Regions from separate parts of the Streptomyces sp. NPDC001406 genome, predicted to be linked through region 2. Evidence: riboswitches for the same ligand, from Rfam matches in the RefSeq annotation. Region 2 holds a riboswitch; each other region holds the start of a gene.
The links. Region 2 has a riboswitch for thiamine pyrophosphate ahead of ACFY1J_RS34165 (thiamine ABC transporter substrate binding subunit). Riboswitches for the same ligand answer to the same signal wherever they lie in the genome.
Positions count from the first base shown of each region.

Region 1: it holds a riboswitch for thiamine pyrophosphate, as region 2 does, so the genes downstream of both, thiC (phosphomethylpyrimidine synthase ThiC) here and ACFY1J_RS34165 (thiamine ABC transporter substrate binding subunit) in region 2, are expected to answer to the same signal.
Region 3: it holds a riboswitch for thiamine pyrophosphate, as region 2 does, so the genes downstream of both, thiO (glycine oxidase ThiO) here and ACFY1J_RS34165 (thiamine ABC transporter substrate binding subunit) in region 2, are expected to answer to the same signal.

Region 1 is NZ_JBIAWG010000018.1:54,075-64,352, reverse strand. Features, by position in the region: gene ACFY1J_RS36020 (SsgA family sporulation/cell division regulator) at 1-268, shown strand, start outside; gene ACFY1J_RS36015 (YibE/F family protein) at 382-1,860, opposite strand; TPP riboswitch at 1,932-2,112, shown strand; gene thiC (phosphomethylpyrimidine synthase ThiC) at 2,105-3,889, shown strand; gene ACFY1J_RS36005 (hypothetical protein) at 3,951-4,820, opposite strand; gene ACFY1J_RS36000 (metallophosphoesterase) at 5,002-6,078, opposite strand; gene ACFY1J_RS35995 (LacI family DNA-binding transcriptional regulator) at 6,518-7,630, opposite strand; gene hisC (histidinol-phosphate transaminase) at 8,070-9,149, shown strand; partial or broken gene ACFY1J_RS35985 (cyclophilin-like family protein) at 9,157-9,360, opposite strand; gene ACFY1J_RS35980 (cytochrome ubiquinol oxidase subunit I) at 9,598-10,278, shown strand, end outside.
Region 2 is NZ_JBIAWG010000016.1:114,674-124,951, reverse strand. Features, by position in the region: gene ACFY1J_RS34180 (HAD family hydrolase) at 1-32, opposite strand, end outside; gene ACFY1J_RS34175 (hypothetical protein) at 493-627, shown strand; gene rlmN (23S rRNA (adenine(2503)-C(2))-methyltransferase RlmN) at 889-1,995, shown strand; TPP riboswitch at 2,031-2,138, shown strand; gene ACFY1J_RS34165 (thiamine ABC transporter substrate binding subunit) at 2,208-3,281, shown strand; gene ACFY1J_RS34160 (ABC transporter permease) at 3,338-4,939, shown strand; gene ACFY1J_RS34155 (ABC transporter ATP-binding protein) at 4,939-5,961, shown strand; gene ACFY1J_RS34150 (maleylpyruvate isomerase family mycothiol-dependent enzyme) at 5,987-6,784, shown strand; gene ACFY1J_RS34145 (LAETG motif-containing sortase-dependent surface protein) at 6,853-7,539, opposite strand; gene ACFY1J_RS34140 (LOG family protein) at 7,699-8,823, opposite strand; gene ACFY1J_RS34135 (VOC family protein) at 8,870-9,277, opposite strand; gene ACFY1J_RS34130 (hypothetical protein) at 9,374-10,278, opposite strand, start outside.
Region 3 is NZ_JBIAWG010000003.1:195,328-205,605, forward strand. Features, by position in the region: gene pknB (Stk1 family PASTA domain-containing Ser/Thr kinase) at 1-979, opposite strand, end outside; gene ACFY1J_RS08270 (thiazole synthase) at 1,224-2,018, opposite strand; gene thiS (sulfur carrier protein ThiS) at 2,022-2,222, opposite strand; gene thiO (glycine oxidase ThiO) at 2,219-3,403, opposite strand; TPP riboswitch at 3,401-3,512, opposite strand; gene ACFY1J_RS08285 (NAD(P)/FAD-dependent oxidoreductase) at 3,671-4,903, shown strand; gene ACFY1J_RS08290 (Rv2175c family DNA-binding protein) at 4,968-5,333, shown strand; gene thiE (thiamine phosphate synthase) at 5,468-6,121, shown strand; gene metF (methylenetetrahydrofolate reductase [NAD(P)H]) at 6,243-7,166, shown strand; gene ACFY1J_RS08305 (hypothetical protein) at 7,223-8,158, shown strand; gene ACFY1J_RS08310 (phytoene desaturase family protein) at 8,204-9,736, opposite strand; gene ACFY1J_RS08315 (DUF4126 domain-containing protein) at 9,783-10,278, opposite strand, start outside.

The DNA.
Region 1 (10,278 bases), on a different contig from region 2:
GCTGATCGACGGCGTGGGCCGGCCGTGCGGGGACGGTGATGTGCACATCGCGCCTGCCGACACGGACGTGCTGGGAGAGGTGCTGATCCGGCTTCAGGTCGGTGGCGACCAGGCGGTGTTCCGGTCCTCGGCGCCGCCGCTGGTGGCCTTCCTCGACCGCACGGACAAGTTGGTGCCGCTCGGCCAGGAGGGGGCGCTGGCGGACTTCGACGCTCATCTCGACGAGGCCCTGAACCGTATCCTGGCCGAGGAGCAGAGCGCAGGCTGACGCGCTACGGCATGGAGGGCGAGGCGCCCCACAGTGACGTGCGGAGCACTGCAGTAACGCTTCTCCTCATAGGGAACCGGTTCTCCTCATAGGTCACCGTTTCTGCCGGAGCGTCACCTCTTGCGGCGCCGCCCCCGGCCGCCGCGCGTCGCGGCCGACTGGACCTCGGCCGGCTTCCCCGCCCCCTGTCCCGGCCGGTCGGCCGACACCACGAGGGCGGCCAGGGCCGTGGTGACCGGCACCGAGGCGACCAGGCCGATCGAGCCCACCAGGGTGCGCACTATCTCCTCCGCCACCAGTTCGCTGTTGGCTACGGTCGTCACGCTGCTCTGCGCGATCGAGAAGAGCAGCAGCAGCGGCAGCGCGGCACCGGCGTAGGCGAGTACGAGCGTGTTGACGACGGATGCGATGTGGTCACGGCCGATGCGGATGCCCGCCCGGTACAGCCCGCGCCAGCCCATCGTCGGATTGGCCTCGTGCAGTTCCCACACGGCCGAGGTCTGGGTCACGGTCACGTCGTCCAGGACGCCGAGCGAACCGATGATGACGCCGGCCAGCAGCAGACCGCTCATGTCGATCGACGGGTACAGGCCATGGATCAGACCGGTGTTGTCGTCGGTGTTGCCCGTCAGCGCGGCCCAGTCGATGAACTCCGAGCCCAGGATGCCGATCAGCAGGAGCGACACCAGCGTGCCGAGCACCGCGACCGAGGTGCGGGCCGACAGGCCGTGGCACATATAGAGCGCGATCAGCATGATGGCGCTCGACCCGACCACCGCCACGACCAGTGGATTCGAGCCCTGCAGGATCGCGGGCAGGATGAAGAGGGTCAGCACCATGAAGCTGACGGCCAGCGCGACCAGCGCCATGACACCGCGCAACCGGCCCACCACCACGACGGCGAGCGCGAAGATGCCGGCGAGCAGCGCCATCGGGAACTTCCGGTTCACATCGGTGACCGAGTACTGCAGGTCCTTGGGCGCCGAGGGCTCGTAGGCGACCACGACCTTCTCGCCCTCGTGCAACTGTCGTGACTGGTCCGGCTGCACGATCTCCGTGAAGGTACGGCCCTTGTCCTTGCCGGTGTCGACCTGGATCGTCGCCTTCTTGCAGGTGCCGTTCGCCTCCTGCTGAGCGGAGTTGCCCTCGGCGGTGGAGGTGTCGCCCGTCGGAGTCTGCCCCGAGGCGTTCACCGACTTGCAGCTCAGCTCGACGACCTTGGTGACCGTGGCCTGCTGCGTCTGCCGGTCGAAGCCGACTCCCGTGCGCTGGTGCGGCGGGGCTCCACCGGGCCAGAGCACGACGAGTCCGACCACGACCGCCGCGGTGAAGGGGATCAGGATCGCAGCGATGACCTTGCGCAGATGCTGGGAGACGGGCGCGGCGGGGCCATGGCTGTGGCTGTGCGAGTGGCCGTGGCCGCCGCCGTTTCCGGAGCCGTGTCCGTGTCCTGGGGTCTGTCCATGGCCGTGCCCGTGGTGGTTCTCGTCACCGGCACCGTGGCCCTCGTGCTCGTGTCCGCCGCGCTGTCCGGGGCCGGGTCGGCGCGGCGGCTCGGGCGGCGGGTAGGGGTACTGCTGTGTCGTGGTCACCGCCAGATCATCGCAAGAACGGTAGGGGCCCTCTGTTCACCGAGGCCGAATTGACGCTAGCGTGGAGGCACCTTTGCACACGCGGGAGCTCGGAGCACCGGGCTGAGAGGGCGCTGACCTCCGTATTCGCGATGTTTCACGTGGAACAGAGTGATGTTTCACATGAAACGCCGACTGAGACGGAAACCGCTGCGTCGACCGCTGAACCTGTTACCGGGTAATGCCGGCGTAGGGAGTAGGTCTCATGACCAACAAGGACGCACGCACGCCTGCCTCCATGCAGAACCCTGCCCAGGGTGAGGCCGGGAAGTCCATCGGCTGGCACAAGGGGTATGTCGAGGGCTCACGCTCCGATGTACGTGTGCCGGTTCGCCAGGTGCACCTCACCAACGGGCAGTCGGTCACGCTGTACGACACCTCCGGCCCGTACACCGATCCACTCGTCGAGACAGACGTCCGCAGGGGCCTACCGCCGCTGCGGGAGAACTGGATCATCGCTCGTGGTGACACGGAGGAGTACGCGGGCCGTCCCGTCCGTCCCGAGGACGACGGGGTCAAGCACACTTCTCCCCGCGGCGGTCTGCGCAACCTCGACGCGGTCTTCCCCGGACGTCCGCGTCTGCCGCGCCGCGGCCGTGCCGGCACGGCGGTCACCCAGCTCGCGTATGCGCGCCGGGGCGAGATCACGCCGGAGATGGAGTTCGTGGCCGTCCGGGAGAACGTTGCTCCCGAGGTCGTCCGTGAGGAGATCGCGGCAGGCCGGGCCGTGCTGCCCGCCAACGTCAACCACCCGGAGATCGAGCCGATGATCATCGGCAAGCGGTTCCTGGTGAAGGTCAACGCCAACATCGGCAACTCCGCGGTGACATCCTCCATCGAGGAGGAGGTCGAGAAGATGACCTGGGCGACCCGCTGGGGCGCCGACACGGTCATGGACCTGTCCACGGGCCGCAACATCCACACCACCCGCGAGTGGGTGCTGCGCAACTCCCCCGTCCCCATCGGCACGGTGCCGCTCTATCAGGCCCTGGAGAAGGTCGACGGCAGGGCCGAGGAGCTGACCTGGGAGATCTACAAGGACACGGTCATCGAGCAGGCCGAGCAGGGCGTGGACTACATGACGGTCCACGCGGGCGTCCGCCTGCCGTACGTCCCGCTCACCGCGAACCGCAAGACCGGCATCGTCTCGCGCGGCGGCTCGATCATGGCGGCCTGGTGCCTCGCGCACCACAAGGAGTCGTTCCTGTACGAGAACTTCGAGGAACTCTGCGAGATCCTCGCCGCCTACGACGTCACGTACTCGCTGGGCGACGGCCTTCGGCCGGGCTCGATCGCCGACGCCAACGACGAGGCGCAGTTCGCGGAACTGCGAACGCTCGGGGAACTCAACCGGATCGCCAAGCGTTTTGATGTTCAGACCATGATCGAGGGGCCGGGACACGTCCCGATGCACAAGATCAAGGAGAACATCGACCTTCAGCAGGAGATCTGCGATGAAGCTCCGTTCTATACGCTCGGCCCGCTGACGACGGACGTCGCGCCGGCGTACGACCACATCACCTCCGGCATCGGTGCCGCGATGATCGCCTGGTGGGGCACGGCCATGCTCTGCTATGTCACGCCCAAGGAGCACTTGGGCCTGCCCAACCGTGACGACGTCAAGACCGGCGTCATCACCTACAAGATCGCCGCCCACGCAGCCGACCTCGCCAAGGGGCACCCCGGTGCGCAGGAGTGGGACGACGCGCTGTCCGACGCGCGCTTCGAGTTCCGGTGGGAGGACCAGTTCAACCTCGCCCTGGACCCGGACACGGCACGGGAGTTCCACGACGAGACCCTGCCGGCGGAGCCGGCCAAGACCGCTCACTTCTGCTCGATGTGCGGGCCGAAGTTCTGCTCGATGAAGATCTCCCAGGACATCCGCCGTGAACACGGTGGCAGCCGGGTGGAGATCGAGGAGGGCATGGCTCAGAAGTCGAAGGAGTTCGCGGCCGCGGGTAATCGGGTGTATCTGCCGATCGCCGACTGATCCGGCGGTTACTCCGTTGCCGGTTGCCCGGCTTGCGCCCCACCCGGGGCGCAGGCCGGGGCTATTCCGGCTGGTGTTCCGGGCCTCCGAAGTCCGGGCTCGTGTAGTCCGGGCTGGTGAAGCTCGGGCGTGGGCCCGGGGTGCCGCCGTCGTCGGGGCTGCTGAAGCCCGGGCGGTCGTAGCCGAGGCGCGGCATGCGGCTGGTCGGCGCCGGCGGGGTCGTGCGGTGCAGTGCGGTCGTGCCGGGGTTGGCGAGGGCTTCCTGCAGGAAGGGGAGGAAGCCGCGCTCCAGCAGGGCTTCTCGCCAGGCTTCCCTGGCCCGGGCCACCTCTCCGTTCGCCTCGCCGTAGGCTCCGGCGTCCAGCGAGGGGCTGTTGCGCAGGGCGGTGAGCAGCAGCCCGACCGCGGCGACGAGGATCGCGGCCGCGGTCATGGCGCCGAACACCCATCCCGCCGTCAGCATGGTCTGAGCGAATGCCGGCTCGGGGTCCAGCATCTTCAGTATGTAGCCGACCAGCAGGAATATCGCCGCGGCGGTTCCGGCGAGGACGGGGGCGAGGACCGCGACGACGGCGACGGCGCCCGCGCCGGTGGTCTCGGCGGCCTCGCCGAGGGTGGTGGCGAGCCCCATCGCGCCCGCGACGCCCGGCTCACCGGAGCCGGATTCACCGCTGGACGACGGGGTGGACGGCGCCGGTTGGCGCAGTTCCTCGCGGACCTTCACATAGTGCTGGTACTCGGTCGCCGCGGCCGCCGTGATGAGTGTGGTGGCGTTCAGCGCCATGGTGCGCAGCTGTTCGGTGTTCAGCCGCTGTCCCACAGCGGCCAGTTCCGGGCGGTGTGGTGCGGAGCGCAGCGCCTCATCGAGGATCCGCTCGTATTCCTGGCGGTCCTCGCTGTGCAGGTGCTGCGGAACGCTGTTCATGTGCATCCCCCGATGCTCCGTAGGGCTTGGGGCTCGCACGCCGGCGAGCCGTCGGGCAGAAACGGAGGGGAGCCTGCTACGGATAAGCCGATGGTAGAGCCGCGACGGCACGCGGTGACAGGGGGTTGCCAGAAATTGGGTGCTGGCCTGCATGTACGCCGTCGGGGGACGCCTGCCCGTGGAACGCTCAGTTATCCAGGGGAAGTTGCTGGACCAGCAGCTTTCCGGCCATGGTCACACCGCCGTCCATGGCGATGGCCAGGCCTTCGGCGTAGACGTGCGGTCCTTCGACCACGGGACCGGCATCCTCCTCGCCGTCCTCCGACCCGACCTCGCCCAGCAGGTACGGAATGGGGCTGTGACCGTGAACGATGCGCGTACCGCCGTACGTATCGAGGAGGGAGCGTACGGCGTCGGCGCCGCCCTCGTCGCGGAAGGAGAAGCGCTTGGTGAACTTGCGGAACAGGTCCCAGCATTCGTCCGCGTCGTTGCGCGTGAGCGTCTCGCGGACGGTGTCGTTGACCGCCTCGATCGAGTCGCCGTAGTCCAGGTAGGCGGTGGTGTCGGAGTGGACGAGCAGATAGCCGTCGACCTCCTCGACGGCGTCGAGGCGGGCCATCCACTGCAGATGGTGGTCCTGGAGGCGGTCCATGTCGGTCTTCTGGCCGCCGTTGAGCAGCCAGGCCGCCTGGAAGGTGGCGGTGCCCGCGCCGGAGTTGACGGGGGTGTCGCCGAACCGCTTGGCGCCGAGCAGCAGGAGTTCGTGGTTGCCCATGAGCGCCTTGCAGTAGCCGCCGGCCGCGGCGGCCTCGGCGGACAGCCGCATCACCAGGTCGATGACGCCGATGCCGTCCGGGCCGCGGTCGGTGAAGTCACCGAGGAACCACAGCCGGGCGGTGCCCGCGCACCACTGGCCGGCCGAGTCGATCAGGCCCTTCTCCCGGAGGGCGGCGATCAGGTCGTCTAGATAGCCGTGCACGTCCCCGACGACATACAGCGGGCCCGTGCCGGTGGTCTGGCGCGGGGCCGGTGCGGCCGCCGGTTCGACGGGCACCTGGAGCGTGTCGCCCCGGTTGATGACGGGCAGGTCGCGCTGGGTCGGTGTGTACCCCTCCGGGTAGCCCTCGTCCACGGGGGCGACGGTGTTGCCGGGGTGGGTGCTGTGGGCATACGGACCGGTCTCATGGACGTACCCGGGTACCCGGAAGTCGCGCAACGTCGCCGTCCGCTCCACTTCGGGTCCCTGACCGGCCCCCTGAGTCATCAGACCCCTCCACCATCGCGCCGCATCTGCACCGGTTCGGACTGCCTGGTCGCAGCGGCCCGCGGTGTCGTGGGCCCATCATAGGAATGCGGATCGCGCCATGTGATGACCCAGGGGTGGTGAATCGGAGCAAGACTCCAGTTCAACGCGGCTTTCGCCCCGTTTGGGCAGGGCTTTCACCTTCCGTTGGCCGCCTGAAGAACCCCTGGCACCGAGCGGACGACCTCCTGGCGTCAGGCTGACGACCCGCTGTCGCACCCCGGCGACCCGCTGTTGTGATGCGGACGACGGCTGCCGTCGAGCCGATGAGTCCCCGCGGGCGGCTGTCGAGCCGGGCCCCGAAGGTGTGATGCACTCGTGACCGTCGGCCCCCGTTGCCGCTGCCCCTTCCGAAGGTCCGGCCGGGCTTCCACGAGCCCGGCCCATCGGCCCAGTGGTGCTATTTCTCCTCCGGCACCCGCGGCGGGCTGACCGTCGTACGCGGCGAACGGCGCTGGGACGATGTGCGCACGATCAGTTCGGTCGGTATCACCTGCTCGACCGGGTACTCGGACTCGACTCCCTCGATGGCGTCGATGAGGAGCTGGACCACGGCCGTGCCGATGCGCCGGGGCTTCAGGGAGAGCGTGGTGATGGGCGGCTCGGTGTTGGCGTACACCGTGGACTCGCTGCAGCACACCAGCAGCAGATCGTCCGGGACGCGCAGGCCGTAGCGGCGGGCGGCGGCCAGCAGGTCGGTGCCGTTGGGGTCGAAGAGGCCGTAGACGGCGTCGGGGCGGTCGGGGCGGGCCAGCAGCCGGTCGGCGGCGACGGCGCCGGCACACGGGTCGTGCGCCGGGTAGGCCTCGTACACCGGGTCCTGGCCGACCCGTTCGCACCAGTGCAGATACGCGGTGGTCGACAGATGGGTGTACGTGTCCGTCGTCGTCCCCGTGAGCAGGCCGATCCGGCGGGCGCCCGCGTCGGCGAGATGGTCGAGGATGCCGAGTACGGCGGCCTCGTGATCGTTGTCGACCCATGCCGTGACCGGGAGCGAACCGGCCGGGCGGCCGTCGGAGACGACCGGCAGGCCCTGCCGGACCAGCTCGCTGACCACCGGGTCCTGGTCGGAGGGGTCGATGACGACCGTGCCGTCCAGGGCGACGTTCGACCACACGTCGTGGCGCGAGGTCGCGGGCAGGATCACCAGGGCGTAGCCGCGGGCGAGTGCGGCCGAGGTCGCGGCGCGGGCCATTTCGGCGAAGTACGCGAACTCGGTGAAGGTGAAAGGTTCATCCCCGTACGTCGTCACGGTCAGGCCGATGAGCCCCGACTTGCCGGTACGGAGTGTGCGGGCGGCGGCCGAGGGGCGGTACCCCAGCCGGTCGGCGACCTCGCGGACATGGCGCCGGGTGGCGTCCGGGAGCCGGCCCTTGCCGTTGAGGGCGTCGGACACGGTCGTGATGGAGACCCCGGCGGCGGCGGCGACGTCTCTGATGCCTGCTCGACCCGGCCGACTGCCTCGACGTGAGGTTTCCGCGCGGCTCACCTGGTGCTTCCCTGCTGCTGTCATGGCGAGCCGATAGTAGGGCTCAGGCGGTGGGGTAGTGCGGACGCATATGCACGCGTTGACAGGCACGTTTCTGCATGGTCATAAGGGATCAACTGCCTTAGAAAGAAAGTCAGTTGAACGATCCAATGGCAGGACGTGACTTGTCGGCGCGCATGGGCCTGCCAAGGGCCCGATGTTTCGAAGAGGTCTCAACTCACCTTCACGAGCGATGCGCGCCACGGCGTGAGCCACCGGCGCGTAGATATATGTGCGACGCGCCCCCCGTTTCGTACATCTTCATGCGGTGATGCCCCTGATGCGGGTGGGGCTGATGTGGTTTGCGCCTCACTGTTTCCCGTCGCTCCGCACCTGTACGCAGGAGCGCCGAATCCTCATAAGGTGAGCAGTATTGGAAGCCGGCGGCGCGGACGGTCCGCCGGGGGTCGCGAGGAGGACTGCGGTGAGCGAGACGAGCCCGAGGCTGCGCGCCGAGCTGGAGGGTATCCCCACCTACAAGCCGGGAAAGCCCGCCGCGGCCGACGGCCCGGTCGCCTACAAGCTGTCCTCCAACGAGAACCCCTACCCTCCGCTGTCCGGGGTCATGGAGTCGGTGACCGCGGCCGCCGCGAACTTCAACCGCTACCCGGACATGGCGTGCGGCGGGCTGATGGACGAGCTGTCGGAGCGCTTCGACGTCCCGCTCTCCCATCTGGCCACCGGCACCGGCTCGGTCGGCGTCGCCCAGCAGCTGATCCAGGCCACCAGCGGCCCCGGCGACGAGGTCATCTACGCCTGGCGGTCCTTCGAGGCGTACCCGATCATCACGCAGATCAGCGGCGCGCGATCGGTGCGGGTGCCGCTCACGCCGGGCGATGTGCACGACCTGGACGCGATGGCGGACGCGATCACCGACCGGACCCGGCTGATTTTCGTCTGCAACCCCAACAACCCGACGGGCACGGTCGTACGGCGGGCCGAGCTGGAGCGGTTCCTGGACCGGGTGCCCCGCGATGTCCTGGTGGTGCTGGACGAGGCCTACCGGGAGTTCATCCGCGACCCGGAGGTGCCGGACGGCGCGGAGCTCTACCGCAGCCGGCCGAACGTCTGTGTTCTGCGTACCTTCTCGAAGGCCTATGGACTCGCCGGGCTGCGCGTCGGGTTCGCGATCGCGCATGAGCCGGTGGCGGCGGCGCTGCGCAAGACGGCCGTGCCGTTCGGTGTGAGCCAGCTTGCACAGGAGGCGGCGATCGCCTCGCTGCGTGCCGAGGACGAACTGCTCGGCCGGGTCGGTTCGCTGGTGTGCGAGCGTCAGCGTGTGCTCGACGCGCTGCGCGCCCAGGGCTGGACGGTGCCCGAGACCCAGGCCAACTTCGTCTGGCTGCGGCTGGGAGAGGACACGGCCGCCTTCGCGGCTGCCTGTGAACAGCACGGCGTCGTGGTCCGGCCGTTCCCCGGCGAGGGTGTGCGGGTGACGGTCGGGGAGCACGAGGCGAACGACATCTTCGTGAAGGTGGCGGAGGCGTTCCGCAAGGAGCTCTGAGGAGGCCTTACTCGTCCATGAGCTCCACGCTGCCCGGGTCGCCGTCGAGGCGGCCCGGGACGTTGCACGGGCTCGCGAGGCGGCACTCGTCGCCTCGCGAGCCCGGTGTGGGGCCGTAGGGGAGGGCGACAGCCTCGCCCTCCGGCCAGAACGCGACCGTGCCGGGCGCCACGATTCGGTGGGCGTCCGTTTCACGTGGAACGCAGACGCCATCAAGCGTCACCGTGAGCAGGGGAAGCCCCCATGCGCCATGGGCCCACCGGCCCTTTTCGGCCAGGTCCGCCGGATTGCGCTTAGGACCCCCCGCCCCTCCGACATCGAACGGTCATGCGTCATAATTGCTTGTGAATGTGAACGCGTTCACAAGCGTGTCCCGGTTGCTCCGCCGTTGTGTGTGACATAAGGGGCAAACTGCCGCTTGACCACGGCATGTAAGGAGATTGTCGACGTGGACTTGGCTTTGGCGCCGGAGACACTGGCGCGTTGGCAGTTCGGCATCACCACCGTCTACCACTTCCTGTTCGTGCCCTTGACGATCTCGCTGGCGGCCCTCACGGCCGGCCTGCAGACGGCGTGGGTGCGCACGGAAAAGGAGAAGTACCTCAGAGCGACTAAGTTCTGGGGCAAGCTTTTCCTGATCAACATCGCGATGGGCGTCGTCACCGGCATCGTGCAGGAGTTCCAGTTCGGCATGAACTGGTCCGACTACTCACGCTTCGTCGGCGACATTTTCGGCGCACCGCTCGCCTTCGAGGCCCTGATCGCCTTCTTCTTCGAGTCCACCTTCATAGGTCTGTGGATCTTCGGCTGGGACAAGCTGCCAAAGAAGATCCATCTGGCCTGCATCTGGATGGTCTCGATCGGCACGTTCCTGTCGGCGTACTTCATCCTCGCGGCGAACTCATGGATGCAGCACCCCGTCGGCTACCGGATCAACAAGGCGAAGGGGCGTGCCGAGCTCACCGACTTCTGGCACGTCCTGACCCAGAACACCGCGCTTGCCCAGGCCTTCCACACGCTCGCCGCGGCCTTCCTGACCGGCGGCGCCTTCATGGTCGGCATCGCCGCCTACCACCTGTCCCGCAAGAAGCACATCACGGAGATGAAGACCTCGCTGCGGCTCGGTCTG
Region 2 (10,278 bases):
AGAGTGTTGTCTAGGTCGAAGAGTGCCAGCACAGGGTGACGGTACGCGACGGGCGCCCGTCTCAGTTTCCGTCTCCTTCATAGCCGTGCACGGCACAGGTGCGGACGTCGAGAACCACAAAGATGTGGCGAGTATGCCGTTCTACGACCGGTCAACGCGGAGCTGCGCCCGGTACCTGGTGGATAGCCGTTGTGCAAATTCCTGATCGAGAGCAACCCTGGTCAAGCAGCCTGTCAGCCCAAACGCGCAGCTGACCAGGGGAAGGCAGGGGCCGTGATCGGGGAATCCGTAACACGCACGTGGCACGCGCCACCCTCGAATGTGACTACCGTGTTTCATCACGAAGCGAGGGGCCGCCCGGCCAGGCGACCCCTCGCGAACGTCCAGAACCCTCTCCCCGCGAAAGAAGAAGGAAGGACTCTGCCCATGGAACCACAAGGGTGGCGCGGCCTAGGAGTCGAGTGGCGACGCCCTCACGCCGCTGATGCGCTCGTGGCTGGCGCCCTCTACTACCTGCTCCACCTCCAGCCGGATATCCCCGAGCTCGGCGCCGTCGGCGTGGCCCTCGGAGCCCTCCGCTGCATTCGCTACCGGCGCCGCACGAGCAAGGGCATCGTCGAGCGGTAATCCGCCGCCCAGCATCTCCTGAGCGTCTCAGTTGGTCGAAGTGGCCAGCTGAGACGCTCAGCCACACCCGGAAAAGCCTCCGAGCCCGCGCGCCAGAGCGAGGCCGCTTCACCTGCGCAGACGTCCCGTCTGGCCCCATGGGCCGGGCCGTCTGTGGGCCGTCCGAGGGAGATCAACGACGACCAACAACGACCGTCAACGACCACCCCCGGAGGCGACGACCGCAGGTCACAGGAATTGATCTGCGACACTGGTACAGCCATGCCTAAGCCCGGAGAACTCACTTTCGTCGCCCCCCGCGGAGCCAAGCTGCCGCCGCGGCATCTTGCCGACCTCTCGCCCGCCGAGCGGAAGGAGGCCGTTGCCGCCGTCGGGGAGAAGCCGTTTCGTGCCAAGCAGCTGTCTCAGCACTACTTCGCGCGGTACGCGCACGACCCGGCCGAGTGGACCGACATTCCGGCCGCGTCTCGCGGCAAGCTGCAGGAAGCGCTGCTTCCCGAGCTGATGACCGTCGTGCGGCATCTGTCGACCGATCAGGGGACCACGCGCAAGACGCTGTGGCGGCTGTTCGACGGGACGCTCGTCGAGTCGGTGCTGATGCGGTACCCGGACCGGGTGACGATGTGCATCAGCTCGCAGGCGGGGTGCGGGATGAACTGCCCGTTCTGCGCGACCGGGCAGGCGGGCCTCGACCGGAATCTGTCCACCGCCGAGATCGTGCACCAGATCGTGGACGGGATGCGGGCGCTCAGGGACGGCGAGGTGCCCGGCGGCCCGGCCCGGCTGTCCAACATCGTGTTCATGGGCATGGGCGAGCCGCTCGCCAACTACAAGCGGGTCGTGGCGGCGATCCGTGCGCTCACCGATCCCGAGCCGGACGGGCTCGGGCTGTCGCAGCGCGGGATCACCGTGTCGACGGTCGGGCTCGTCCCGGCCATCCACCGCTTCGCGGACGAGGGCTTCAAGTGCCGGCTGGCGATCTCCCTGCACGCTCCCGACGACGAGCTGCGCGACACCCTCGTCCCCGTGAACACGCGGTGGAAGGTGCGCGAGGTGCTCGACGCCGGATTCGAGTACGTCGCCAGGTCCGGGCGCCGGCTGTCCATCGAGTACGCGCTGATCCGGGACATCAACGACCAGGCCTGGCGCGGCGACCGGCTCGGCCGGCTGCTCAAGGGCAAGCCCGTGCACGTCAACCTCATCCCGCTGAACCCGACGCCGGGTTCCAAGTGGACCGCGTCGCGGCCGGAGGACGAGAAGGCGTTCGTCGAGGCCATCGCGGCTCACGGGGTGCCGGTCACCATCCGGGACACCCGTGGCCAGGAGATCGACGGAGCGTGTGGTCAGCTCGCGGCCACCGAGAGGTAATCTGGCTGAGTTCCATTGCGTCTCACCACATCTTCATATTCCGACAGGGGAGCGCCACAGCGCTGAGAGTGCGGCAATCGGGCCGCAGACCCTCTGAACCTCGCCCAGGTCATTCTGGGTAGGAAGTTCGGTCACTACTCAAGCTGTTGCGCCCTGCCCGGACAATCCGGGCAGGGCCGCGTCTCTTCCTGGTCAACCCCAGGAGGAATCCAGTGCACAACAAGACTTTCGTCGCCGTAGCCGTCGGGCTCGGCCTGGTCACGCTGTCCGCGTGCGGGTCGTCCGACGGCAAGGGGTCCGCGGACTCCAAGACCGTCACCCTCGTCAGCCACAACTCGTGGGCCGTCTCGAAGAAGGTGCTCAAGGACTTCGAGAAGCAGTCCGGGTACAAGGTCAAGGTCCTCGAGGACGGCGACGCGGGCCAGGCCGTCAACAAGGCGATCCTGACCAAGGACAACCCGCAGGGCGACGTCTTCTTCGGCGTCGACAACACCCTGCTCTCCCGCGCCCTCGACAACGGGCTGTTCCAGTCGTACGAGGCCAAGGGCTCCGATCTGATCCTGCCCCAGTACCGGGTCGACCAGGACAAGCACCGGGTCACGCCCATCGACACCGGCGACATCTGCGTCAACTACGACAAGGCGTACTTCGACAAGCACAAGCTGACCCCGCCGTCGTCCTTCGACGACCTGGTCGAGCCGGAGTACAAGAACCTCCTCGTCACGGAGAACGCGGCGACCTCCTCGCCCGGCCTCGGCTTCCTGCTCGGCAGCGCCGCGAAGTTCGGCGACGACAACTGGCAGGACTACTGGAAGAAGCTGAAGGCCAACGGCGTCAAGGTGGTCGACGGCTGGGAGCAGGCCTACAACCAGGAGTTCTCCGGTTCGGCCGGCGGCAAGAAGGCGGGCGGCGACCGTCCGCTCGTCGTCTCGTACGCCTCCTCGCCGCCCGCCGAGGTCATCTTCGCCGATCCGAAGCCCGGCGCCGCCCCCACCGGCGTGGCCGCCGGCACCTGCTTCCGGCAGACCGAGTACGCGGGCCTGCTGAGCAACGCCCGCAACACCAAGGGCGGCAAGGCGTTCCTCGACTTCCTGGTCAGCAAGGAGTTCCAGGAGGACATGCCGCTCAACATGTTCGTCTACCCGGTGCGCGAGGGCGCCCAGGTGCCCGCCGAGTTCGTGAAGTACGGCCCGCAGGCCAAGGACCCGGAGATCATGGCCCCCGACAAGATCGCCGCCAGCCGTGACCAGTGGGTCAAGTCGTGGACGTCGCTCGTACTGAAGTAGCCCCACGGAAGGGCACCCTTCGTAGCGGTACGAAGAGCGCGGCGCGGCTCGGGCTGATGGCCGGGCCGGTCGCGTTCTTCGCGCTGTTCTTCGCCTACCCCGTCGCCGCGATCGTCGCCCGCGGTCTGAAGGCCGACGGAGTCTGGCGGTTGGGGCGGATCACGGACGTACTCGCGCAGTCCGACATCCGGCACGTGCTGTGGTTCACCACCTGGCAGGCGCTCGCCTCCACCGCGCTCACCCTGCTGGTCGCGCTGCCCGCCGCGTATGTCTTCGCGCGCCTCGACTTTCCGGGCAAGCAGGTCCTGCGGGCCGTCGTCACCGTCCCGTTCGTGCTGCCCACCGTCGTCGTCGGTACGGCGTTCCTCGCGCTGGTCGGCCGGGGCGGGCTGCTCGACGACCTGTGGGGCGTACGGCTGGACACGACCGTGTGGGCGATCCTGCTGGCGCACGTCTTCTTCAACTACGCGGTCGTCGTCCGCACGGTGGGCGGTCTGTGGTCGCAACTCGACCCGCGCCAGGAGGAGGCCGCGCGGATGCTGGGCACCTCGCCCCTGGCGGCCTGGCGCAAGGTGACCCTCCCGGCGCTGGCGCCCGCCGTGGCCGCCGCCGCGCTGATGGTGTTCCTGTTCACCTTCACCTCCTTCGGTGTGGTGCAGATCCTCGGCGGTCCGACCTTCTCCACCCTCGAAGTCGAGATCTACCGGCAGACCTCAGAGATCTTCGACCTCTCCACGGCCGCCGTCCTCACGATCGTCCAGTTCGTCGCGGTGGGCGCGATCCTCGCCGTGCACGCGTGGACCGTACGGCGCCGGGAGACGGCGCTGCGGCTGGTGGACGCGTCGGTGACGGCGCGCCGGCCGCGCGGTGCGGGGCAGTGGGCGCTGCTGGCCGGTGTCCTCGCCACGGTCGCCGTCCTCCTCGTCCTGCCGCTCGCGGTCCTGGTGCAGCGGTCCTTCGACACCCCCGGCTTCGGCTACTACCGGGCGCTGACCCGCGACGACGGCGGTACGTTCCTGGTGGCGCCGGTCAGCGCGATCGGGAACTCGCTCCAGTACGCCGTCGCCGCCACCGCCATCGCCGTGGTCATCGGCGCGCTCGCCGCGGCCGCGCTCGCCCGCCGTGACGCGGGCCGGATCGTCCGCGGATTCGACGCGCTGCTGATGCTGCCGCTGGGCGTGTCCGCGGTGACCGTCGGCTTCGGATTCCTCATCGCCCTCGACAGGCCGCCGCTGGATCTGCGCCAGTCCTGGATCCTCGTGCCGCTCGCGCAGGCGCTGGTCGGTGTGCCCTTCGTCGTACGGACCATGCTGCCCGTGCTGCGGGCGGTGGACGGTCGGCTTCGGGAGGCGGCGGCCGTGCTCGGGGCGTCGCCGTGGCGGGTGTGGCGGGAGGTCGATCTGCCGATGGTGCGGCGGGCGCTGCTGATCGCGGCCGGGTTCGCCTTCGCCGTGTCGCTGGGGGAGTTCGGCGCGACCGTGTTCATCGCGCGGCCCGACAACCCGACGCTGCCCGTCGCGGTGGCGCGGCTCCTCGGCCGGCCCGGTGATCTCAACTACGGGCAGGCGATGGCCCTGTCGACGATTCTGATGGTGGTGTGCGCGGTGGCGCTGCTGGTGCTCGAGCGGCTGCGGACCGACCGGACGGGGGAGTTCTGATGCTGCTGAGCCTTGAGTCCGCGACCGTGCGCTTCGGCGGGCGGGCCGTGCTCGACGCCGTCGACCTCGATGTCTCCGAGCACGAGATCGTGTGTGTGCTCGGGCCCAGCGGCAGCGGCAAGTCGACGCTGCTGCGAGCGGTGGCCGGGCTCCAGCCGCTGGACCTCGGACGGGTGTCGCTCGACGGGCGCGACCAGGCCCGGATCCCCGCGCACAAGCGGGGGGTCGGGCTGATGTTCCAGGACCATCAGCTGTTCCCGCAGCGGGACGTGGGCGGCAACGTGGCGTTCGGGCTGCGGATGCACGGGGCGGCCAAGGGGGAACAGGACGCCCAGGTACGGGAGTTGCTGGAGCTCGTCGGACTTCCTGGCGCCGCCCGCCGGGCCGTCGCCGGGCTGTCCGGCGGTGAGCAGCAGCGGGTGGCGCTGGCCCGGGCCCTCGCGCCCCGGCCCCGGCTGCTGATGCTGGACGAGCCGCTCGGCCAGCTGGACCGCTCGCTGCGGGAACGGCTGGTGGTCGAACTCCGGGAGCTCTTCGGCCGGTTGGGCACCACCGTGCTGGCCGTGACGCACGACCAGGGCGAGGCGTTCGCGCTCGCCGACCGGGTGGTGGTGATGCGGGACGGACGCATCGCCCAGTCCGGAACGCCCCTCGATGTGTGGCAGCGCCCGGCGGACGAGTTCGTGGCCCGCTTCCTCGGCTTCGACAACGTGGTGCCGGCGACGGTCGCGGGGACGGCCGCGGTCACGCCGTGGGGCAAGCTCCCGGTACCGGAGGACGCGCCGCAGGGTGCGTGCTCGCTGCTGGTACGGCCCGCCGGGGTGCGGCTCGTGGCGGCCGACGAGGGCCTGCGCTGCACGGTGACCGCCCGCACCTTCAAGGGCACCCATGTCGCACTCCACCTCCGCCCGGAGGACGGCACCCCACGCCTGGAAGCGGCGTGCGCACTGCGGGAGGCACCGGAGGTCGGGACAGCGGTCGGCGTGGAGTTCGACACGACCGAAATCGTCGTACTCGGCTGATCATCTGCGTCCTAGGGTGACGGTCATGACGCTACTCGCACATGATCGCTACGTCGACGAGATCGCCCACCAGGTGGGGCAGTTGAGGGCCGTCGTGACGTCCGGCGCCGATCTGTCCGCGACCGTGCCGACCTGCCCCGACTGGCGGCTGGAGCAACTGGTCCGCCACATGGGCGGCGCCCTGCGCTGGGTCGACCTGCTGGTGCGGACCCGGGGGCGGGAGAACATCCCGACCGAGCAGGTCCCGGAGTACGACGGACCGGAGCCCGGCTGCGCCCCCGCCGTGCTGGACGCCTGGCTCGCGGAGAGCGGCCGGCTGGTCGTCGAGGCGCTCCGGGAGGCCGGGCCCGACGCCGAGGTCTGGGCCTGGGCCGGGGTTGCCACCTCAGGCTTCTGGGCCCGCCGTATGGCGCACGAGATCACCGTCCACCGCGCGGACGCCACGCTCGCGGCCGGACTGCCCTACGACGTCGCGCCCGACATCGCCGCCGACGCGCTCGACGAGTGGCTCGAACTGGTGGAGTGGGTGCAGCGGAACGCGCCGCACGAAGCGGCGAAGGAACTGCGCGGACCCGCCCGCAGCATCCATCTGCACGCCACGGACACCGCGCCGGACCTGAACGCGGAATGGCTGGTGGAACTCGCCGAGGACGGTGTGCACTGGCGCCGCGGTCACGAGAAGGCCACCGTCGCCCTGCGCGGCCCGCTGACCTCGGTCCTGCTCGCCTTCTACCGCCGGCTGCCGCTCGACAGCCTGGAGCTGGAGGTCCTCGGCGAGCGGGAGCTGCTGGAGTTCTGGCTGGAGAAGACCACGTTCGGCTGAACGGGCGTGGCCCGTCCCCCGGGGCTGCGGGGACGGGCCACGACGGTGTACGGGAGTGAAGTGCGGCCTCAGCGGCCGTTGTTCGTCCCGCGGCGGCGCATGCCGAAGAACACGGCGCCGCCGCCGATGACGACCAGGGCGGCCGCGATGCCGGCGATCAGGCCGGTGTTGGAGTTCGCACCGGTCTCGGCGAGGTTCGAGTCACCGGCCGCCGGGGACGGTGCGTTGCTCGGGGTCGCCGCCGGGGCGGTGCTGGTGCTCTGAGAAGCCGACGGGGTCGGGGAGTCGGACTCGGCCGGGGTGGACTTCGACGGCGACGGGGTGGCCGACGGGGTCGGGGTCGGGCTGTCCTCGGTCTTGCAGGCCGTGGACGGGGTGGTCAGGTTCGGCGTGATGTCCGCGTTGACCTGGTTGCCGGCCTTGACGTGGATGCGGTACGTCGCGTTCGGCTTCCAGTCCTCGGCGAAGGTGACCGTGGTGCCTTCCTTGGAGCCCTTGATGTTTTCCGGCTTGCCGACCTTCTTCGCGTCGGCGCCGTTGTTCTCCAGGAACACGGTGATGACGGCCGGGGTACCGGAGGGGTCCTTGTCGGTGACGACGATGACGCCCTTGGAGCCGTCACAGGTGGCTTCGGCGGAGAACTCCTTGATGTTGCACGCGAGCGCGGTGTTGGCGACGCCCAGTACCAGCGCGGCGGAAGCGGAGGCGACACCCAGGATGCGCGCGGAACGTGCACTGCGGCGGGTTATGGACACGTTTGTCCTTTACGGATTGCACAACTGCGGGGGGCTGAGGGGCAGATGAAGCAATGACGAGGCGAGGCTCCACCGCCCCAGGTGACTCACAGGTTTATAAGCGCCTCAACGGCAGTGTCAATGCATATGCCGCCTACAGGTGTTGACTTTGCCCGCTCATTAACCGCCGAGACGTTTCAGCGCCTCCGAAGCCTCCTCGATCCGGTCAACCAGGGCGATTCTGGCCTCCATCCGCCGTTCCCTGGCGAGCGCCTGCAACAACGGCCAGGCCGGCAGCCGCTCCGTCCAGTGCGCCCGGTCCACCAGCACCATCGGCGTGGGCTCACCGCGCGACTCGTAGTAATTGGGAGTCGCGTTGTCGAATATCTCCTGTACGGTCCCGGCGGCGCCCGGCAGGAACACCACGCCCCCGGTGGAGCGGGCCAGCAGGCCGTCCTCGCGCACGGAGTTGGCGAAGTACTTGGCGATGAGCGAGGCGAAGGCGTTGGGCGGTTCGTGGCCGTAGAACCAGGTGGGGATGCCCACGGAGCCGCCGCCGCCCGGCCAGCGGTCGCGCACCTCGAAGGCGGCGCGGGCCCAGTCGGTGACGGACGGCCGGAACGAGGGTGCCTTGGCGAGGAGTTGCAGCGCCTCCGGCAGCATCCCGTCGTCGAACGGGGCGGCGTACGCGCCTAGGTTCGCCGCCTCCATGGCGCCCGGTCCGCCGCCGGTGGCCACCGTGAGACCGGCGCGCGTCAGCTCGCGGCCGAGGCGGGCGGCGTCGCCGTAGGCCTCCGTGCCGCGGGCCATGGCGTGTCCGCCCATGACGCCCACCACCCGGGTGTCCGCGAGGAGTTCGTCGAGCGCGTCGGAGACGGCGTCGTCGTGGACCGCGCGCAGCATGGAGGCGTACACGTCCCCGTCGGCCTTCGTCCGCTGGAACCAGCCGTAGGCCCGTGCGTCCGGAGTCGCCTCGTACCCCTCGTCGAGCGATTCGAACAGCTCGTCGGGGGAGTAGACGAATCCGCGGTACGGGTCGAAGGGGAGGTCCGGCACGGGCGGGAACACCAGCGCGCCTGCAGCCCGCACCCGGGCGGCGGCCTCGGGGTCCATCGGGCAGCCGAGGAAGACGGCCCCGGCGGAGTCGACGGAGAGCAGGGCGTCCGTACGGTCCGTCAGATCGACGGCCTGGACACGGAACCTGGCGAGCGAGCCGGGTCCGGCCACGACCTCGTCGAACTCGGCGAGCGACTCGATCTCATGGTCGTGGGCGGCGCGGTTGGGCTGGGCGGGTGTCGGATGCACCCGCCCATGCTGGCACAGGCGTTCGGGGCGGCGGACCGGTGTCCCGTCAGCTCTGCACCGCGGCCGGGTCCATCCACATGACCTCCCACGTGTGGCCGTCGAGGTCGTCGAAGGCGCGGCCGTACATGAAGCCCTGGTCCTGGGTCTCGCCGGTCGCCGAGCCGCCGGCCGCGATCGCCTTGTCCACCAGTTCGTCGACCTTCTCGCGGCTCTCGGCGCTCAGACAGATCAGCGTCTCGCTGGTCTTCGTCGAGTCGGCGATCTCCTTCTTCGTGAAGTCGGCGTAGCGCTGCTTGCTCAGCAGCATCGCGATGATCGTGTCGCTGATCACGACGCAGGCGCAGTCGTCGGTGCTGAACTGCGGGTTGATCGAGTAGCCGAGCTCCGTGAAGAACTTCTTCGCGGCGTCGACGTCGTTGGTGGCCAGGTTCACGAAGATCATCTGCTGGTACATGCCGTTCTCTCCCTCGGGGTTCGTGCCGTTCGCAGGGGTAGACACCGGGCCGCCGGAGAAATCATCGGAGGTCCGCGAACTTTTTTCCGCGGATTCTCAGCGGGCCAGCGGGAGCGCCGTCAGCTGCGCGGTCACCAGCGCGAGCGGGGCGAAGAGGGCCAGCAGGGCGCCCGCGCGCAGGGCGGCGGCACTGCGCAGCATGCGCGTGGGTGCACCGAGCCGGAGCAGGGCGGCGGTGGTGTCGGCGCGGGACTGCCTGGCCTCCACGGCCGCCGTGAACAGGGTGGCCACGGTGCAGCCGGTGACCAGGAGGGTGCCGAGGACGGTCAGCGGGCCGAAGAAGGAGGGTGCGGCGCCGCCGTACAGCGCGGTCATGGTGTACGTGCCCGACGCGACCGCGCAGACCACGCCCACGGGGCGCCCGATGCGGCCGGCCTCCGCCATGAGGACACGGCCGGCGAGGAGGCGGAGCGCTCCCGGGCGCGCCGCCTGCAGCAGGCGGCCGCACAGGTGGGTGAGGCCCGGGGCGGCCAGGATCAGGCCCAGGGCCGTCAGGGCCCAGCCGGCCAGTACTCCGGCCGTGCCGCCGACGGCGTCGCCGGGGAGGGTCACGGGGCCGGAGCGGCTCGTGTACGCCTCGACGGCGAGGCCCGCGGCGAGAACGGCGAAGCCCCAGGGGAGGCCGGCCGGGGAGCCGTGCGGGGCGGGAGCGAGGGTGCCGGTCCAGCGCGCGGCGTGCGGAGCCGCTGCGTGGGGGTCGGACTCGTGGTCCGGGTCGTGCGAGGTGCCGTCCGCCGGTGCGGGGACACCTGGTGCCGAGACACCTGGTGCCGGGACGCCCGTGGCCGGGCGGGCGTCCGTCCCCGTGTCCCGGCCGCCTGGGGCCGGGCGGCCGCCGCCGATCCTCAGGCGTGTGCCGAAGCGGCCGTACGCCCCGAACGTCTCCCGCGATGCCGCGTGGCCGTGCGACCCGAAGCGGCCGCCCGTGCGAGCGCTGCGGC
Region 3 (10,278 bases), on a different contig from region 2:
CCACCGGGTCGTCGTCCTCGTTGACCGGCAGCAGCCGGGGCACGGTCAGCGAGCGCGGGATCACGCTCGTACGGTCCTCGGCGATGTCGTGCTCCGCGGAGAGCGCCTGCGGCGGCACGGCGTCCAACTGCTCGTCGGTGAGCCCCGCGCGGGCCTCGCGGAGCCGGGCCAGCAGCGCCACGGCGTCCTGCGGCCTGAGGTCCGGGGTGCGCGCGGCGGCCGCGGCCACCAGCTCGTCCAGCTCGTACGGCAGTCCGGGCACGGTGGCCGAGGGCGGCGGCACGTCCTCGTGGATGTGCTTGTAGAGCACCGTGGCCGGGGAGTCCCCGGCGTGCGGCTTCTCGCCGGTCAGCATCTCGTACAGGACGACACCGCACGCGTACACGTCCACCCGCGGGTCGGCCGTGCCGTGCTCGATCTGCTCCGGCGCGAGATAGGAGACGGTGCCCAGCACGGTGCCCGTGGTGTTCGTCACCGTGTCCACGGACCGCACCAGACCGAAGTCGGCGACCTTGACCCGCCCGTCGTCTCCTATCAACACGTTCTCGGGCTTCATGTCCCGGTGCACGAACCCGGCGCGGTGCGCGCCGCCGAGCGCGGCGAGCACCGGCTCCAGGATGTCCAGCGCCGCACGCGGCTGCAGCGCACCGCGCTCGCGCAGCACGTCACGCAGCGTGCACCCGGCGATGTACTCCATCGCGAGATACACATACGACCCGTCGGCCCCCTGGTCGAAGACCTGCACCACGTTGGGGTGCGCCAGCCGCGCCACGGACTTCGCCTCGCGGATGAACCGCTCCACGAACGACCCGTCGGCCGCCAGCGTCGGATGCATCACCTTGAGCGCGAGCACCCGGTCCAGACGGGTGTCCAGGGCCCGGTAGACCGTGGCCATCCCGCCGACCGCGATCCGCGCCTCGACGCGATAACGGCCGTCGAGCACCTGCCCGACGAGAGGGTCCTGAAGGGTCGTATCCACGCAGGTGAGTGTACGAGCCGCGACCGACAGGGCCGGAGGTTACGCCGTTCCGGGGACGGAATGCAGCAGAGCTGTGACTGTTGCGCGACTGGGGGGTGTCGTTTGGATCATCCCGGCGTCGCGGGCCCTGGCACGCGCTCCCCCAAGCTCTTCGAGCAGGGGGGACCGGGCACCCCCATGACCCCGCTCGGGGTCGGCCAGACCGCACCGTTCGTGACGGCCGGCCTGATCCAAACGACACCCCCTAGAACGCAGGGCGCTCGGGATCCAGGTGCGCGCGCCCCTCGGTGGGGGAGGAGGCCTCCGCGAAGTGCCGGGGCGGGATGCGGCCCGCCCGGCGTGCCAGGCGGCCCGCCTCCACCGCGTGCTTCATCGCCTCCGCCATCAGCACCGGCTCCTGGGCCCGCGTCACCGCCGAGGCGAGCATCACACCCGCGCACCCCAGCTCCATCGCCAGCGCCACGTCCGACGCCGTACCGGCCCCCGCGTCCAGGATCACCGGCACGCGCGCGTGCTCGACGATCAGCTGGAAGTTGTGCGGATTGCGGATGCCGAGCCCGGAGCCGATCGGCGAGCCCAGCGGCATGACCGCGGCGCAGCCGACGTCCTCCAGCTTCCGGGCCAGCACGGGGTCGTCATTGGTGTACGGCAGGACGGTGAAGCCGTCGTCCACCAGCGTCTCCGCCGCGTCCAGCAGCTCGACCGGATCCGGCAGCAGCGTCCGCTCGTCGGCGATGACCTCCAGCTTGATCAGATCGGTGCCCAGCGCCTCCCGCGCCAGCCGCGCCGTGAGCACGGCCTCACCCGCGGTGAAACACCCCGCCGTGTTCGGCAGCACCCGGATGCCGAGCCGCTCCAGCACCGACAGCACGGAGCCGTGCACCTCGGGATCGACCCGCCGCATCGCCACCGTCGTCAGCTCCGTGCCGGAGGCGACCAGCGCCCGCGCCAGCACATCCAGGCTGGGCGCACCGCCCGTACCCATGATCAGCCGGGACGAGAGGGGCGTACCGCCGAGGACAAAGGGATCGTCGGCCATGGGTCAGCCTCCTTGCACGGCGGTGAGGACTTCGACGCGATCTCCCTCGCAGAGGGCCGTGGCGGACCACTGCGCGCGCGGGACGACGGTTTCGTTGAGCGCGGCGGCCACGCCGCGGGGTGCCGCGGTGAGGGACCGCACAAGGGTGTCGAGAGCGGTGCCGGGCGCGATCTCCCGGCGCTCCCCGTTGACCGAGATGTTCATGCGGGCTGCTCCGAAGGGACCGGGGCCGACGCGACGGCGACTGCGGTACCGAACCGCTGCGGTGTGAAGGGGCGGGCCAGGTCCGGGAGTTCACCCGTGACCAGGACCTGCGCCATGACATCGCCGGTGACCGGTGTGAGCAGCACGCCGTTGCGGAAGTGCCCGGTGGCCATCAGCAGCCCGTCGAGCGCGGTCGGGCCGAGCATCGGCGCGTTGTCAGGGGAGCCCGGGCGCAGTCCGGCCTGCGTCTCCGTCAGCGGCAGCTCGGTGATCCCCGGCATCAGCTCATGGGCGTCCCGCAGCAGCTCGTACACACCGCCCGCGGTCACCGTCGTGTCCCAGCCCAGCTCCTCGCTCGTCGCCCCCACGACCAGCTCGCCGTTCTCCCGGGGCACCAGATAGACATGCCCGCCGCGCACCACGGCCCGCACGGTACGGCTCAGGAAGGGCGCGTACCGCCGAGGCACCGTCAGCCGCACCACCTGTCCCTTCACCGGCCGCACCGGCGGCAGCAGACCGTCCGGCACGCCCGCGAGCCGCCCGCTCAGGCTGCCGGCCGCGAGCACCACCCGGTCCGCGCCCAGGACGTCTCCCTCACGGGTGACGACACCGGCGGCCCGGTCCCGTACGACCGACAGCCGCTCCGCCCACGTGCGGTGGAACACCACCCCCGCGCGCTCGCACGCGGCCACCAGCGCGGCCGACAGCCGCCGCGGATCGATCTGATCGTCCCCGTCCACCCGCAGCCCGCCGCGCACACCGGGCGCGAGCATCGGCTCCAGGCGCCGGCACTCCCGCCCCGACAGCCACTCGGACTCCAGGCCCGACCGCAGCTGGAAGGCGTGCAGTTCGCGCAGATGGGTGCGGTCGTCGGCGTCCAGCGCGACGGCGAGCGTGCCGCACCGCCGGTAGCCGACGTCGTGGCCGGTGACCTCGGTGAGCTCGGCCACGAAGTCCGGATAGCGGCGGGCCGAGGCGAGGTTCAGGCCCAGCAGGGTCTGCTCGCCGTAGTGCAGTTCCGTGACCGCGGCCAGCATCCCGGCCGCCACCTGGGCGGCTCCGCCGCCCGGCTCGGGATCCACCACGGCGGTGACGAGCCCGCGCTGCGCGGCCCGCCAGGCCGTGACCAGGCCGATGATTCCGCCCCCCACGACGAGGACGTCTGACGTACGTGACGACATGGGCGTCCAGCCCCTCCCTTCGCCGGCATGACCCGGATCAGGTTCGTACGGTCGGAGGCCGCCAGCCTCCCTCTCAGCCCGGTGCGTCCGGGCTCCCGCGAGTGCTTGTACGGTGGCCACCCTAGCCCGCGGAGCTTCGCCCGGGTAAGGGAGCCTCCGTCCACGGCCCGATCGGGAGGCCCGGCGGGCCGGCGGAACGAACGTTGTGGAGCAGGTCACCCAGCTCGCCCCCTGACTGACAGTTTGTCAGTTGTCTATGGTGATCGGGTGAGCGAGCAGACGCAGCAACGGGGCACGTCACAGGCACGGCGCGTGGTCGTCGTCGGCGCGGGCATGGCCGGGGTGCAGACCGCGGTCGCCCTGCGGGAACAGGGCTTCACCGGCACCGTCACGCTGATCGGCGCGGAGCCGCACCAGCCCTACGACCGGCCGCCGCTGTCCAAGGCCGTGCTGCTCGGCAAGGCCGAGGGCTCCGCCTTCGACGTCGACTTCGAGTCGCTCGGCATCGAACTGCGACTGGGGTGCGAGGCGGACGGCGTGCGCCCCGCCGACCACGAGCTGGACACCGAGTCCGGGCCCGTTCCGTACGACGTCCTGGTCGTCGCGACCGGCGCCGAACCGATCCGCCTGCCCGGCACGGAGGGCGTCCCCGGAGTGCATCTGCTGCGCACCTTGGACGACGCCGAACGGCTGCGGCCCGTGCTCTCCCAGCGGCACGACATCGTGGTCGTCGGCGCGGGCTGGATCGGCGCCGAGTTCGCCACGGCCGCCCGCGAGGCGGGCTGTGCGGTGACGGTCGTCGAGGCCGCCGACCGCCCCCTCGCGGGAGCGCTTCCCGCCGAGGTGGCCGCGCCGATGACCGCCTGGTACGCCGACAGCGGAGCCGCGCTGCGCACCCACGCGCGCGTGGAGCGCATCGAGCCGGGCGCGGTGGTGCTCGACGACGGCGCGCGGCTGCCCGCGGGCGCCGTCGTGGTCGGCATCGGCGCGCGCCCCGCCACCGACTGGGTCGCCGACTCCGGCATCGAACTCGGCGCGCACCGCGAGATCGTGGCCGACGACCATCTGCGCGCCTCCACCCCCGACGTGTACGCGGTCGGCGACTGCGCTTCCTTCCCGTCGGCCCGGTACGGTGAGCGGCTGCTCGTCCACCACTGGGACAACGCCCTCCAGGGCCCGCGCACGGTGGCCGCCAACATCATCGGCGAGGCCCCGGCCGTCTACGACCCCGTGCCCTACTTCTGGTCCGAGCAGTTCGGCCGCTTCGTCCAGTACGCCGGTCACCACGCGTCCGCCGACACGCTGCTGTGGCGCGGCGACCCGCTCGGGCCCGCCTGGACCGTCTGCTGGCTCCGCGAGGACCGCCTCGTCGCCCTGCTGGCGGTGGGCCGGCCGCGGGACCTGGCCCAGGGGCGGCGGCTGATCGAGGCGGGCACGCCGGTGGTCGCCCAGCTGCTGACGGATCCGGCGCGGCCCTTGAAGCAGGCCGCGGCAGGGTAGTGAAAAAGCCCAGCTGGGACGGGCCCGGCTTCCGAGTGTCAGTCCGGGATGGCAGGCTGTTTCCGTGACCGAGATTGACGCAAAGATCGATGCTCTCGTCCCCGCCTGGCTCACGCTGCCCGACATCGCCGAACAACTCGGCGTCGAGGTGACACGTGTGCGGCAGCTGGTCAAGGAGGGCCAGCTCATCGCCGTACGCCGCGGCGAGAACCGCGCGCTGCACGTCCCCGCCGCCTTCATCGACGAGGACAAGGTGGTCAAGGGCCTGTCCGGGACCCTGACGCTGCTGCGGGACGACGGCTTCACGGACGAAGAGATGCTGGAGTGGCTCTTCACCCCCGACCCGAGCCTGCCCGGCACCCCCGCCCAGGCCCTGAGTGAGAACCGCGGCACGGAGGTGAAGCGCCGGGCCCAGGCGCTTGCCGTCTGATCCCAACACACCGATACGCCGGAACGACGTACGCCGAGGGGCCGTGGCCCGGCCCGGCCCCTCGGTGGCGTGCGCCCGCGCCGCCATCGGATCGCCTCGCACCTCTTCGTACCGACAACCGGGGGAGTCAACCCATGCCCGACACCGCCAGCGCACGTGCCCGTCTCGCCGACGCCCGGGTCTACCTCTGCACGGACGCCCGCAGACGGCAGGGCGACCTCGCCGAGTTCCTGGACGCGGTGCTGGCCGGCGGCGTCGACATCGTGCAGTTGCGGGACAAGGGCATGGAGGCGGCCGAGGAACTGGAGCACCTCCAGGTGTTCGCCGAGGCCTGCGCCCGGCACGGCAAGCTGCTCGCGGTCAACGACCGCGCGGACGTCGCCCACGCCGCCGCCTCCGACGTGCTCCACCTGGGCCAGGGGGACCTGCCGGTGCCCGCCGCCCGGGCCGTGCTCGGCGACGAGGTGCTGATCGGCCGGTCCACCCACGCCGAGTCGGAGGCCTCCGCGGCCGCGGTGCAGGAAGGCGTGGACTACTTCTGCACGGGCCCCTGCTGGCCGACCCCCACGAAGCCCGGCCGCCATGCCCCCGGCCTCGACCTGGTCCGCCACACCGCCTCCCTCGGCACCGGGCGTCCCTGGTTCGCCATCGGCGGCATCGACCTCGGCAACCTCGACGAGGTGATCGACGCGGGCGCCCGCCGGGTGGTGGTCGTCCGTGCGATCACGGAGGCGGACGACCCGGGAGCGGCGGCGGCCGAGTTCCAGAAGCGGCTGCGTCAGGTGTAGCAGCCGTCACTGTCCGTGTTCCCGCCCGCCTTCTGTCCAAGGAGTGGACAGAAAGTCGGCAAAACGGGCAAATCTCCGGCCCTCGGTTGGGCCTCCGCCCGCCCCTGGCTAACCTGCGGGTATGGCCCTCGGAACCGCATCGACCAGGACGGATCGCGCACGCACCGTGCGCGACATCCTCGGCACCGGCAAGACGACGTACTCGTTCGAGTTCTACGCGCCGAAGACCCCCAAGGGCGAGCGGAGCCTGTGGAACGCGCTGCGCAGGGTCGAGGCGGTGGCTCCGGACTTCGTCTCCGTCACCTACGGCGCCGGCGGCTCCACCCGGGCCACCACGGTCAAGGAGACCGAGCAGATCGTCGTCGACACGACGCTCACACCGGTCGCCCATCTCACCGCGGTCGACCACTCCATCGCCGAACTGCGCAACATCATCGGCCAGTACGCCGACGCCGGCATCCGCAACATGCTCGCCGTGCGCGGCGACCCGCCCGGCGACCCGATGGGCGATTGGGTGCCGCACCCCAAGGGCCTGACCTACGCGGCCGAACTCGTCCGTCTCATCAAGGAGTCGGGCGACTTCTGCGTGGGCGTCGCCGCCTTCCCGGAGATGCACCCGCGCTCCAGCGACTGGGACACGGACGTCGAGCACTTCGTCGACAAGTGCCGCGCGGGCGCCGACTACGCGATCACGCAGATGTTCTTCCAGCCGGATTCCTATCTGCGGCTGCGTGACCGGGTCGTGGCCGCGGGCTGCGAGACCCCGGTCATCCCCGAGGTCCTGCCGGTCACGAGCGTGAAGATGCTGGAGCGGCTGCCCAAGCTCAGCAACGCCATGTTCCCGGAAGCCCTGAAAGAGCGGATCCTCACAGCAAAAGACGATCCGGCGGCGGTACGCTCCATTGGCATCGAGTTCGCCACGGAGTTCTGCGCACGGCTGCTGGCCGAGGGAGTCCCCGGACTGCACTTCATCACGCTCAACAACTCCACGGCACCGCTGGAAATCTACGAGAACCTGGGCCTGCACCACCCCCCGCAGGCCTAGACCGGCCGCACGGGTATACGACACACTGCGTAGCGGTCACTGGGAGAGGGGCGTACATGGGCTGGACGGTCCTCTACATCGCGTTCGGCATCGTCGCGCTGTGGTTGCTCGGCGAGGTGCTGCTGCAGTACAAGGCGCGCCTGCGCTGGCGCCTGCTCGCCTTCGTCGGCTTCCTCGGCGTCGTGCTCGGCGTGCTGATCCCGTCCGTCGTGGTCATCGGACTGGGCGCGGCGGCCTTCGCGATCGGCCAGACCTACGTCACGCTGTCGTTCCGCCGTGGCTTCGCGGCCGGCTGGGCGGTCCGCGGTCCGGCCGCGGGCGGCGGCAGCAAGCGCCGCCGCGGCGAGCCGGTTGACCCCACCCTTGAGGTCTCCGACCTGGAAGAGGCCGAGGGGGACGACGACCGGGACGGCGCCTACCGCCGCGACAGCGTCTCGTACGGCGGCGACGACTACGACCGCGAGGACGTGTTCGCGCCGACCCGCTCCGCCGAGCCCACCGCCGCCGAGGCGACCGCCGTCTACGAGCCGCAGCCGCTCCCCGAGGACACGGGCTCGTACGGCATATACGGCGGCCCCGCCTATGCGACCGCGGGCCAGCCCCAGGACCAGAGCTACGCGACCGCCGCCCAGGGCACCGACCAGAACTACGCGTACGACTACTCCGGCTACGGCCAGCAGCAGTACGGCTACGACACCACCGGTCAGCAGCAGTACGCCAACTACTCCGACCCGTACGTCGGCAACCAGACCTATGGCGGTGCCTCGTACGACAACGGCTACGGCGGCCAGCAGTACCCCCAGCAGGGCTACGGCCAGGACCAGTACGCCACCGGCGGCTACGGCGAGACCCCGGCCGGCGGAGTCTGGGTCCCGCAGCAGCGCACCGACGAGACGTACGGCGGCGAGCTGCCGCAGGAGCAGCAGTACCCGTACCAGCAGGGCAACGGTCAGCAGCCGGGGAACGGCTACGACGAGCAGTACCGTTTCTGAACGGCTAGCGGGGCCTCACTTGGAGTTCTGAGGGCTCGCCGGGCCTCACTGGGAGCCCCGGAAGTCCGGTCCCTCCACGATCAGCCCCGCGACCAGCGCGCCCGACATGCCCGCGTGGGGGAGTCCACCGCCCGGGTGCGACCAGCCGCCCACCCGGTACAGGCCCGGCAGGCGCGTGGTGTTCGCCGGATGCAGGAAGCGCCCCCCGCCCGCGGCGAGCGCGGGAGCGGGCACCGGCCCGGCGCCGGTCTCGGCCGCACTGTGGCCGGGCGCACGCACCTCACGCCAGATGAGCCGCTCGCGCAGCCCGGGCAGGGCCGCCCCCGCGGCCTCCACCATCATGTCGGCGAAGCCCTCGACGGTGCTCTCCCGCTCCCAGCCGGCCTCTGTCGGCACGGTCGCCGACACGACCACCGACTCGTGGTCCGCGTCCGGGCACAGGGCGGGGTCGTCGGGCCGCAGCACGGTCACCGTGGGGCGCGCCGGCCCGGCGCCCGGCGAGGTCAGGAAGTCCAACTCGGCGTCCCGGTCCGGTGCGTGCACGACCGTGCGGTGCGCGGCACCGGCCTCGCGCGCGCCGCGCAGGGCCAGCAGCACGGTGAACCGTCCGGGCCGGGCGGCCGCGGTCTCGGCGCGTACGTCGCCCTCCGCGTCGAGCGGATGCCCCGTCAGCCCCCGCAGCCGTACCGGATCCACGTCCGCCACCACATGGTCCGCCTCGGCCACCGTCCCTCCCCCGGAGCCGAAAGCCTGGGAGGTGCCCCCAGCGAGTTCCACCCCCGCCGCCCGGCCGTCCTTCTCCAGGATCCCGGTGACCTCGGCGCCGAAGACGAACTCCACCCTGCGCGCCAGACACCGCTCGTGGACCGCGCGCGCCAACTCCCGCATGCCGCCGCGGACATGCCAGATGCCGAAGGCGTGCTCCATGTACGGCAGCACGGCCGCGCTCGCCGGAGCCACCCGGGGATCGAGGCCGTACGCCAGGGCGTGGCTCTCCAGGAGCGCCGCGAGCCGCGGGTCCCGCAGCTCCCAGGTGCCGACCTCGGCGAGCGTGCCGGCCCGGCGGGTGCGCAGCAGACGCCTGTGGGGGACGGACGGATAGGGCTCACGCTCCGCCAGCACCGCCCAGTTGCGCCACAGGGGCTCCTCCAGCAGGGGCCGGCGGGTGCGGTCCCAGGCCTCCCGGGCCCGTACGAGGAAGTCGCCCCAGCGCTGCCCCGTGCCCGCTCCGAGGGCCTCGTCCAGGGCGGAGACGACACCCGCGCGCGAGGCGTTGGGCAGGGACACGGCGGTGCCGTCCGCGAACACATGCCGGGACGACGGATCGACCTGCACCAGCTCGACGCAGTCCTCCAGCGGCTCCTTGCCGGTCTTGACGAACAGATCGCGGTAAACGGCGGGCAGGGGCAGCAGCCCGGGACCGGTGTCGAAGCGGAACCCGTCCCGCTCGAACCGGCGCAGCGCTCCGCCGTATGTCTCCGTGCGCTCGTACACCACCACCCGGTGGCCCGCGACGGCCAGCCGGGCGGCAGCCGCCATCGCGCCCATCCCGGCGCCGATCACCGCAATCCGTGCCATGCCCGCGACTTTATCGACCGCCACTGACAATCCCGCCCGCGGGCGGTCAGTCCGGCGGCCGGCCCTCGTGCGCGGCCAGCCGGCGCTCCTCCCGCCGCTGGGCCCGGCGCCGCAGGAAGCGGCGGATCCGTGAGACCAGGAAGAACAGCGCGATCAGTCCGGCGGCCAGCAGGACCGCCGTGATCACCGCCGCCGCCCCCGGATGGAACATGGCGAACGTGACGATGCCGGCCACCCCGAGATCCTCGGCCAGGCTCATGATCATGTTGCTGAAGGGTTCCGGCGAGGTGTTGATCGCCATGCGGGTGCCGGCCTTGACCGTATGGCTGGCGAGTGCCGTCGAGCCGCCGACCAGGGCCGCCGCCACATCGGACGGCGAACCGCTGTGCCCGGCGAGCAGCGCCCCGACCCAGGCTCCCGCGACCGGCCGGACCACCGTGTGCACGGAGTCCCACACCGAGTCGACGTACGGGATCTTGTCGGCGACCGCCTCGCACAGGAACAGCACGCCCGCCGCGATCAGGACCTCGGGCCGCTGCAGC